Regions from separate parts of the Halomonas sp. MS1 genome, predicted to be linked through region 2. Evidence: predicted binding sites of a transcription regulator. Region 2 holds the regulator's gene; each other region holds the start of a gene.
The links. The regulator FliA, encoded in region 2, starts transcription of late flagellar genes. The targets are predictions, from matches to a motif close to CTAAAGTTNNNNNNNNNNCNGCCGATA.

Region 1 (3,537 bases), 1.6 Mb from region 2:
CTGCGAATATCGCTCACTCCTGGTAAGCGCAGCAACGTCCCCGTTAAAAACGCCTCGTAAGCTGCCAACCCAGGTACTACCACCTGTAGCAAAAAATCCGACTCACCAGACACTAGGTGCGCAGTGACTACTTCCGGCAGTTTAACCACGGCTTCTCGGAAAGCATTGGCTTGCTCTTCATGATGTCGCTCTACCTTAATGCCCACAAACACCGTTAACTCCAGCCCGACGCTTCGACGATCAAGTTCCGCGTGGTAGCCACGAATAATGCCGCTTGCTTCCAAGCGTCGCACTCGGCGTAAACAGGGAGACGGCGACAAGTTTACTTTCTCTGCGAGTTCCACATTGGTTAAGCGAGCATCCCCCTGTAGCAACGCAAGAATGCGTCGGTCGGTAGCATCTAATTGATCATTTGGCATAAATAAGCATTTCCTTACTCTTAATTGGCACAAAATATCAATAACTGATGTTACATGAGCGTAAATGGCAAGAAATCACTCACCAATTTAACGGTACCATGCCCTTTATCAAGCCACTAGGTGAAATCTTGAGGGAGCGGTGATGGAAATCGGTCTTTTTATTAGCGCATTAGCCATTGTTTACCTGATTCCAGGCCCGGATATGCTACTGGTGCTGCATACCAGCAGTACGCTGGGCCGCGGGCATGGGCTAGCCACCGCGCTAGGGTTAGCCATCGCCCGAGGACTGCATGTGGCGTTAGCCGGTTTGGGCTTGGCCGCCCTATTTGTCGCCGCTCCGTGGCTTTTTGATGCTGTTCGTTATCTCGGTGCGGCCTACTTGATTTGGGTGGGCTTACAGCTGATTCGTAGCAAACGGAGCACCGATACTAACCAGCCACAAGCATCGCTCACCGGTAGCTATTACCTAGCCTGGAGACGGGGTCTGTTAACGAACCTGCTGAACCCAAAATCGCTGCTGTTTTGTTCGGTGTTATTACCCCAGTTCGTTCACACCCAACAGGGTGACGTTGCGCTTCAATTTACTCTATTGGGGGCTGTGCTAGTGGGCGTGGGGCTTGTGTACGATGCGCTATATGCCTGCTTGGGAGCGCAGATGCAACGCTGGTTTGCCAGCCATCAAAAAAGGCAAACACTGCAACGTTGGGTATTTGGAACGCTAATTATTGGCTTTGCTCTGAGGTTAGCCTCTTAAATTTAAGCAGCAAAAAGCCTGCCTAGGCTGTAATGCCTGTCAGTTAAGGCTGACTGGCACTATCCCCTAGCCCCATATAACAAAGCGGCCACCTTCCAAAGCGAGCACCGCACGTCACTCCCGAGTCACCGCACCGTCATTCCCGAGTGGGGTAATCGGGAATCCACCTTGACCTTGGCCTGCAGCAGCCCGAAACCCCAGGTCAACATGGATTCCCGCTAAGGGCATGCGGGAATGACGAAGTGGCAGGGCCTACGGGAATGACGAGGGCTGGGGTGGAGTCACCGTCAGGCACTTATTAAGCAAAATAACGTAGCCTAGGCTACGTTAATATTTTAAATACCATAATCTCGTTCGACTTTGGCAATGCGCGTCTTAAAATGCTGGTACCACTGCTGATGGCCTAGTCGCTGGGCTTCCTGATGCTCAGCGTGGGCCTTCCACGCTTTAATTGAGGCCAAATCAGCCCAGTATGACACCGTCACACCCACTTCATTTCGGGCAGACTCTACTCCCAAGAATCCCGGCTGCTGTGCTGCAAGTTCAACCATTCTGGCCGCCATTGCGTCATAGCCGTTATCGATCTCAGTGCGTTGTGAGGTAAAAATAACCGCGTAGTAAGGCGGCTCGGGCGTGTTAGCAATACTAGGCATAGCATCACCACTTTGGTACGCGCCGGGTGCGGCATCAGTCATTTACAAATACCTATTACAAAGAAGCATTACACAGAACTATTACACAGAGCTATTGCACATAATAACCACTGACTCGCCACTCACCATTTTCAAGATGAGGTGTTACGGTTTCTACTCCTCTCGCTTTATTTTCAAACCGAGTATGGAAGATAAAAACCATGTAGTCGCCATCGGGCGCACCCGGCATAGATCGGTAGTGAGAGACTTGCACTTGTCGACGTGATTCTACCGGCCCAAACTCATTACGTGCTAACTCAATAATGCGCCTAAGCATGCTAGGCGATAGCGGCGTTTTTAGTAGCGGCGATGAGCTCTCCCAGGCTTGTTCAACCTCACCATTATCAATTGACTCTAACCACGCGAGCGCCGCTGATTCAGCCGTATTTGCAAACGCCTGAGCATAGGTGACTAGGCTAAGCAGTATCGCAGCAAGAAGGAAAGCAGGTGATTTGGGCATGGCAGACTCTGTGACGGCTTGGTGGCTTTTACCTGTTAAGTGATTATCGGACAATGACCGAATTTCTTTAGGATCAAACCACATAACAGCAAAACGAAGGGGGAAAATCCTTCTGGATTCTCCCCCGTCACTGCTGCGTCAGCCGTCAGTTAACCGCCTAACGACCGTACTTAATAACCAACGTAATAGCCTAATACCAGCGCTGCCCAGCACATAACGTAAACCAGTACCAATAAAGGGGTAATAACACGTAGCCACTGCGCGTAGGAAACCCGGCCTAGCGCTAGCATGGCAAGGGTGCCACCAGACGTTGGCACAATCAGGTTAGTCAAACCATCTCCCACCTGGAAGGACGTGATCATTAACTGACGGCTCATGCCAATTAAATCTGCTAAGGGGATCAAAATCGGCATGGTAACCAATGCTTGACCCGACCCGCCCGGAATAAACAGGTTGATCACGCCTTGAATCACACTTGAAGCGACAGCCGCCACGGCGGTAGGCATATCCCCCACCAGAGAGCTAAGGGAATTAACAATCGTATCGATAATCTGGGCATCTTTAAGGATGACCTGAATAGAGGCTGCAACACCAATCACTAAGGCACCGGCGGTTACCGATGAGGCGCCTTCCATCATCTGTCTTACCAGCGCATTGGCTCCCAGGCCGTTAGTGAGTCCAATAACAATCGCCATCAGCAAGAACATGGCGGCAATTTCATTGATGTACCAACCGCGAATAAACACACCGATTAGCATGATAATCAGGCCAGCAATAAAAATAGCTAATGTAATGATGTTCTGGCGGGTCAAGGTATAGTCTTCGAGACGCTTGGTTAGCTCGGCTGGGTTGTCATCGTGGTAGTCCATTTTGACAACGTAACGGCAGATAAAAAGCGTCAAGGTAGCCAGACACGCAACCACCATCAACGTGCGTAACCACCAGCCTGAAAACGTAGGTAATTCACCAATACCTTGCGCAACGCCAACGGTATATGGATTGATCGGCGATAAAGCGAAGCCAATGCCGATGCCCCCCACGGCCATCACAACGCCGACTAAACGAGAGCAGCCAATGGCAGAAGCTATCAGTACACCAATGGGTACGAGCGCAATATTATTTTCGAAACCAACCGCAACGCCAAAGAAGCCATAGATAAAGGTACCAGCAGCAATAATCAGGTTGCGGCTTTTAATGCTATTTTCAGCGCCG
Region 2 (3,537 bases):
GGCGTTGCGTTACTTTCCATGGGTTGGGTATCGGCGTAACCGACTGCCCGCATACGTGAAATAGCAACTCCCTGGCGCTCAAGATACTGGACCACCGCAATGGCGCGCCCTACCGAGAGATCCCAATTTGAGGGGAAGCGAGAGGTAGCAATGGGAACATTATCCGTATGCCCTTCTACTGAAATTTGCCCCTCAAAGGATGCTAACACTGCCAGAAGGCTTTCTAACACATCTTGCCCCTGGGGCGTTAGTACGGCATCACCGCTAGGGAAAAGCAAGCTGTCGTCGATGCGCAGCGTAACACCTTCTTCACCTTGAGAGACACTAACCCCGGGGATATTAAGCTCAGTCATTCGCGGCTTGAGCCCGCTGTGCCGGGGATGGATACCGGTTGCTAAGCTGGCCAACGGCAGCGAGGTGATAGCACTTACAGAATGCACTCTATCGCGGTCAAAGGCTTCCCCTCCCCCGGCGGCGTCAACGCAAGCAGTAAGACAAACAGCGTGATTAACAGCGTTAATACGTCTAAATAGCTCGTTAGCCACCCTTCATCGCCCTCCCCCGGCACAGTGGGCAATTCCAACGCGTGCCGTGAATCACGATCTAGCATGGCGCTACCCTTTTGCCGCAGAACTAACCGTTGGCCGCGGTTTTACAGCGGCATCGCGGATCTCGTCATGATAGTTAGCAACGAAGGAATTGAGCGTTTCTTCAATAAAAGAAGGCAGCCGCCGTTTGGTAATTAACGAAATGCCTTCCAGCACCATGTTCATGGTGATAAGGCGTTCTTCCGTGCGCCGCTCCAGCTTGACGGCAATCGGTTTGAACACCAAGTTGGCGAGCAGAATACCGTAGAACGTTGTCAGCAGAGCCACCGCCATGCGCGGGCCAATAACGTCAAGATCGCCTGCATCCATCACTTCCAGCATATTGACCAAGCCCACCAAAGTACCGATCATGCCAAACGCGGGCGCGTAGGTGGCCATGGTACGAAATATCTGCGCCTCAGCATGCTCCCGTGCTTTTAATCGTGCGATGCGCCAGCGCAGCATATCGAAAATTTCGTCCTCTTTCGTGTTAGCAATCACCAGTTGAATCCCGGTGCGCAAAAAGGGGTTACGAGTGTGCTCTAGCTCCTTCTCAACCGCCCTGACATCGCCTTTAAACCACAAGCGCGCCATGGAAACCAGTTCGTTGATATCATCACGCACATAGGTATTTTCACGCCGAAACACCAATCCCACCAGGCGCACCACGCGTAGCACTTCTTTCAGCGGATAACTAATGAAGGTAGCCGCCAAGGTGCCCGTTACCACAATGGCTAGCCCCGGCAAGTTAATAAAGCTTTCTGGCGACTCTGCAGTAAAAAACAGCACGCTTACCAGCAACAGCATGCTGGCAAAAATACCGATCAGCGTAGATGGGTTCATCAACGGCTCCTCGCCGGTTAGTCGTGATTAATAGTGGCGTTAGGTGGTGTCATATAAGCGAGCGCGAAGCCTGCTAATCGCTTGGCTGTGAAGCTGGGAGACTCGGGATTCGGTCACACCCAGCACCGCCCCGACTTCTTTAAGGTTCAGCTCTTCTTGGTAATACAACGCCATCAGTAGCTTTTCACGCTCAGGTAAGGCGTCAATCGCGTCAATTAACGACTGGCGTTGCTGTTTATCTAACAACTGATCGAAGGGCAGGTTAGTGGCTTCCTCCGTTGCGGACTCGGCCCCTTCGGCCACCAGTTCTTCGAAGGGCAGCAACTGGCCACTGTTCGTATCATTGAGCAATTGCTGATACTCACTAAGCGGCATATCCAGGTCACGCGCGATCTCACCCTCTTCCGGCGGGCGCCCTAACTGCTGTTCAAGGCGACGCACCGCATCATCCACGGCTCTGGCAGAGCGGCGTACACTACGCGGCAACCAGTCACGTGTGCGCAGCTCATCCATCATGGCACCGCGAATACGCTGACTTGCAAACGTGGCGAACGTTGCTCCCTGGGTCGCATCAAAACGCCCTAGCGCTTCTAATAAGCCCACCATGCCAGCTTGAATAAGATCATCCAACTCAATACTTGCGGGTAGTCTTACCTGCAGCGTTAAGGCCTGACGTCTTACCAGTGGCATGTATTGGGTTAACAGCTCGCTCTGTTTAATCCTGCCTTGTGCTGTATACATCCTCGTGCCTCACGGCTGAACTCTGTTCACTGGTAATTCACAATCACTTGCAGTTCCTGCACCCGTACCGGGCGCTGGCCCGGCGTCAACGCAAAACGAAAGTGCAGCGGCCCACTGACCTGTTTTCCGGCTAACGCAGTGGTTGAACCTCGCATAGCAGTTAAAGGAACACACTGCTCAGGGTGGCATAGCCACGCATTAACCGGCGCATTAACCGGCATTTGAAAACGCCAATGAATACGCTCTATCGCAGCATGCTCTACCTGCGCCCCTGCTGGCGGCTGAATGGGCTGGCTGCTGACAGCTCGGTCACTCATCGCGACCAGTACGCTGGGCACCTCACTACTCCAACTGCCCGTCGCGGCATAAGCACTCATGGTGATGACGCTTAGCGCCACCATCAACACCCTTTTGAGCAGCCTGTCAGCTTTGCAGGTATCGACCTTGAAGTCAGCGAGCATCGACATTGTTATTCCTTATCGGGGCGCTTGATAGCCGCTGTTAAAGCACGGCTACATAGCGTCAGGCTAGCTGTCATCGCGCCAGCAGTAAAAGCTCTATATCCAAGTAATAGCTGGCTGCTTCGCGCAGGTTATCGAGTAGACCTCGGCGCGGCAAATCTGGCTCGTGCAGCGCTAACAGCTGCCTAGGGCCACCGTTTTCCTGCATTTGCCGCAACGAGCGGTACATCTGGGCGAAAGCATCGGCATCGCTATTAATCCATAGTGCCCAACGCGGAAAGCGCGCTTTCAGTTGGCTAAGATTAGCGGCATCCGCATTGACGATGTGAATATCCCAATCATCCGGGTCGCCAGCCCAACGTCGCCCCAGCACTGACCATTGGGCTAGGCGCCCTTTTACTCTTGCCACCTGCTGATCGCCACCGTTAGGCATACCGATCACGATAAGCGGCTTCTGCGGCACCGAGGGCGATGCGCTGGTTTGCGCTTGGGCAGCAGTTGGCGGCACCGTTAAAGAATCGGTCATAGCGGTCAGTGGTTCAGCCGCAAGTTCGTCTCCCGTGGGATCACTCTCAACTGACTCTGCTTGGCGCTGCTGGCGCTGTAAATCTGCCCACTTGCGCAGGCCCGCTGCCTGATCCGGGGCGCTCATGCCAGCCCCTCACGGCTAACGCTGCTGAGTTGGCGAATGGCGTCACGGGCCATAAACGCGTGAACAAGCGCATCTAGCATCGCTGTGTCGCGCCGCTTACGCGTGGTGCCCAACAACCTTAACAAATCGGAGCGCAGTGCTATCGCAGCGTCATCATTGGCGATATCTAAGTGTCCCGCTGCAGCAGCGACACCGCTGGCCATCAATAAGCGAACCTCCGAGCTTACTTCGCCATCATCCGCATCTTTCAACT
Region 3 (3,537 bases), 950 kb from region 2:
ACTCGCAGGCTATTTCGGCATGCTGTAGCGCTTCATCAAAACGTGCCTGGGTATAATAGATGTAGCCCATATAGTGTTGTGCTTTAGCATAATTAGGGCGTAACTCGATAGCCGCTTGTAAATACGCCAACCCGCGATCAGGGTCGCCCAATTGATGCGTCATTCGCCCCTGTAGCGCTAGCACTTCGGCATCATTTGGTTGTAAAGAAACTGCGCTATTTAATGCCTCAAGCGCTTCTTGTAGATGCCCTGCTTCTGAGAGTTCTGCACTGAGCTGCTTCCACGCAGAAATATTTTTTGGCTGACGCTCCGTTAGCGCTCTGGCTTTCTTCAATGCTTGCGTTGTTCCTCTCGTATCCAAAGTGCGCTGGCGAGCATTATTTGATGAGCGATAGGGCTTTTTATTCGACATGGTAGAGAACATCCTGAAGGCGGTTAAGCTATACATGACATCATATCTGATGCCCCTTCCCTCCAAAGGTACGAAAAGCGCTGAATATACTTGTTAACTGAGTTCATTCCAGCCGCAAAACAAGACAGGCCTCCATAAAGGAGGCCTGTAGGTAATCCGCAAGTACGGATAAGTAGTACGATGGCTTAGCCCAGCAGTGAAAGTACGTTCTGCGGAATCTGGTTAGCCTGTGCTAGTACAGAGGTACCCGCCTGCTGCAGAATCTGTGCACGGGTCATGTTAGCTACTTCTGTTGCATAGTCAGCATCTTCGATACGTGACCGAGCAGCAGAAAGGTTGGTTTCGTTAGTCTGCAAGTTGGTAATCGCAGAATCAAAGCGGTTCTGAACGGCACCCAAGCCCGAGCGCAGCTCATCGACCTGTTTAAGAGCCGCATCAAGCTTTTCCATCGGGTTAGTGGACGCAGAACTTAGCAGGTCTTTTGCACCCAAGTCTGTGCCAGTAACAGTATAGGCAGCAGTGGTATTACCAGTAGCGACAGCGGCTTCTGAGGGATCAAGTGCCACTTGGAAGGTTACCGCAGTGCCGGAAGTCGCTTCGATGCCCTGTAAACCAAGTGCTTTTGCTTCAGCGTTATTTTGAGCAGTAATGGTAACGTCAACGTACCAATTACCATTATCATCAACTTGAGCAGTTGCAGCACTGTCTACACCGGCGGCACTAACACCTAAGTTTGTAGCCAAATCGGCAGAGAAGTCGTTAACAGTATTGGTGGTTACACCAGTACCCTGACCGTAGGCAGCTTCATAATCTGCAGCGACAGCTGCGCCAAGATTCTCACCCGGGCCGTTTACATTGAAGCTGGTTAAATTTAGTGTGTCAGAAGTGATTTTTTCCAGGACAACGTCGATAGACTCACCGTCGTTGGCACCTACTTGAATAGACAGGCTCTGATCTTCGGACAATACTTTAACGCCGTTAAAGTCAGTCTGTTCTGAAATACGGTCAATCTCGGTAAGACGCTGATTGATTTCGTCCTGGATGGATTGCAAATCATCCTGGCTGTTGGTGCCGTTTTGTGCCTGTACGGTCAACTCACGAACACGCTGCAAGTTATCATTAACCTGGTTCAGGGCGCCTTCAGCAGTCTGTGCAACGGAGATACCATCGTTAGCGTTACGCTGTGCTTGAGACAAACCGGTGATCTGACTGGTCATACGGTTGGCGATGGCTTGGCCAGCTGCGTCGTCTTTAGCGCTGTTGATACGCAGACCAGAGCTCAGACGCTCCATAGACGTGGTCAGGGCATTTTGTGATTTGGACAGGTTGGACTGGCCAATCATGGAGGTAATGTTGGTATTGATCACTGACATGGTGTGATTCTCCTTGCATGAACACTGGCCGGAAGGCCTGCTATTCGGCCACTTTGTGCGCCGTTATTAGAATTAACGGCACGGCGGGGGGAATCTTTAGGGTGATTAGTAAAAAAAGATGTAATGTTTGGTAACTGTAGGGTGAGAGGCTTACTTTTACTAGAGCAACAAATGGGCGGCTTGCGCCGCCCATTGCGGGTGCCTCGCTTCGCTCGTTACACCGCACTACTTATCTGTGGCTACTCAACCGAAGCGTTAAGGTTATTTCTTGCGGCCTAACTGATTATCCAGGGCATCAAACTGCTGGGTGAGGTAGGAACTCATGCTATTCATCTGGGCAATCATCGCATCCAGTTGGCCGAACTGGGTGCGGTAGCGAGAGATGGTGCCTTCAATGGTTTTTTCCATACGCTCGAAACGGTCGTCCAAGCTTTTAACACGATTTTCCGCGCCACTAATCGCCAGTTTGACCACCCCGTTATTGCCCAGCATCTGTTCGATAGTGGTGTTTAGCCTACCCGCCATGCCGTCGCCCTCGTTTTCACCGGCAAAAAAGTCATTGAGGGCCTGGGGGTTATTGGCGACCAAGTCATCTAACGTCTCTTCATCGACCTTGAGCTTGCCATCTCGTTGCAGAGTGATGCCTAGCTGGTTAAGGGTCGACAACTCACCGCCTTCTACCCCGCCGGTTAATACACTGCGCAGCCGGGATTCGATGGTACGCACGGTGTTGTCGCCCACTAGCTCGCCAGCGGTTTCGCTATCACCGGTAAAGCGAGTGAGTTTGCCAATGGTGCCTTTTAAGTCATTAAACGCTTTTACAAAGCCATTAATCGCTTCGCGCTGCTTTAGCGTATCGCGCTCAATATTAATGGTGCTGGAAGCTGTTTCGCCGTCCACGATATCAAGCTCAGTAAGATTTAGCGTTACGCCTTGAATCGCGCCTTCAATACTGTTTTCCGCACTACTAATCGCAATGCCATTAACTGTAAGCGCAGCATTTTCCCCTGGGCGCTTTGTTGCCGCACCTTCAGCAAAGGGGCCAGGCACTACGGTGCCACCGGCACCAACAAAACTAAAGTTTTCAATAGAGGCGTCTGCACCGGTCGTTTTAGAACTAAGTTCCAGCCGATAGCCGGTGCCATCGTTGATAATCGTGGCGTTAACACCAGCTTCTTTATCAGCGTTAATGGCATCACGAATATCCGCAAGGCTACTGCCTTCTACGATGTTGATCTCGACGCTCTCGCCATCGCCAAAGGTCAGTTGCAGCGCGGTCGCCCCTTGTAGATCTAGGGCGGCGTCCCGCTCTCCCACGCGGTTTGAGGCCAGCGTGCCAGAGGTGGCCAATTGGCTGACCTCTACCCGGTAGCTGCCCGGCAGCGCATCTGCGGCGGCAGTCGCTTTAATGGCATCGCCACGCACATTGGCGGAAAGGCTTTGGTAGAGCTTGGGGTCGTTGATTTTGGCGACCGCATCTTGAAACGAGTTCAGCGACGTTTGAAGTTGACCGAAAGCAGAAATTTTCGCCTGCTGCTGTTTCTTTTGAAGCGTAATTGGCGCGAGCTTGCCCCGCTCAGCCGCTTGAAGCTGATCAAGCAAACCACTGAGATCAAGGTTAGAACCAACGCCAAGAGAGGTTATCGTCGCCATGCGGGGGTATTCCTCAGTGCAAAAGGCTAAACCATAAGACCCAGGCACGCATGCGCACGCCCGTTTATTTAACAGCACTGCTATCGGCAGAAAAGCGTA

Region 1: a site for FliA is predicted at 2,370-2,396, ahead of NF683_RS15140 (DUF4019 domain-containing protein). Genes of this name have one in related genera too.
Region 3: a site for FliA is predicted at 1,859-1,885, ahead of NF683_RS03645 (FliC/FljB family flagellin). Genes of this name have one in related genera too.

What each region holds. Positions count from the first base shown of each region.
Region 1 is NZ_CP098926.1:3,311,143-3,314,679, reverse strand. It holds gene NF683_RS15155 (Lrp/AsnC family transcriptional regulator) at 1-419, opposite strand, end outside; gene NF683_RS15150 (LysE family translocator) at 562-1,173, shown strand; gene NF683_RS15145 (antibiotic biosynthesis monooxygenase family protein) at 1,509-1,826, opposite strand; gene NF683_RS15140 (DUF4019 domain-containing protein) at 1,918-2,325, opposite strand; gene NF683_RS15135 (YfcC family protein) at 2,496-3,537, opposite strand, start outside.
Region 2 is NZ_CP098926.1:1,734,359-1,737,895, reverse strand. It holds partial or broken gene NF683_RS07800 (OmpA/MotB family protein) at 1-610, opposite strand, end outside; gene NF683_RS07795 (motility protein A) at 615-1,430, opposite strand; gene NF683_RS07790 (RNA polymerase sigma factor FliA) at 1,470-2,171, opposite strand; gene NF683_RS07785 (flagellar protein FlhE) at 2,198-2,638, opposite strand; gene NF683_RS07780 (hypothetical protein) at 2,706-3,284, opposite strand; gene flhF (flagellar biosynthesis protein FlhF) at 3,281-3,537, opposite strand, start outside.
Region 3 is NZ_CP098926.1:785,342-788,878, forward strand. It holds gene NF683_RS03640 (FkbM family methyltransferase) at 1-412, opposite strand, end outside; gene NF683_RS03645 (FliC/FljB family flagellin) at 598-1,785, opposite strand; gene fliD (flagellar filament capping protein FliD) at 2,047-3,438, opposite strand.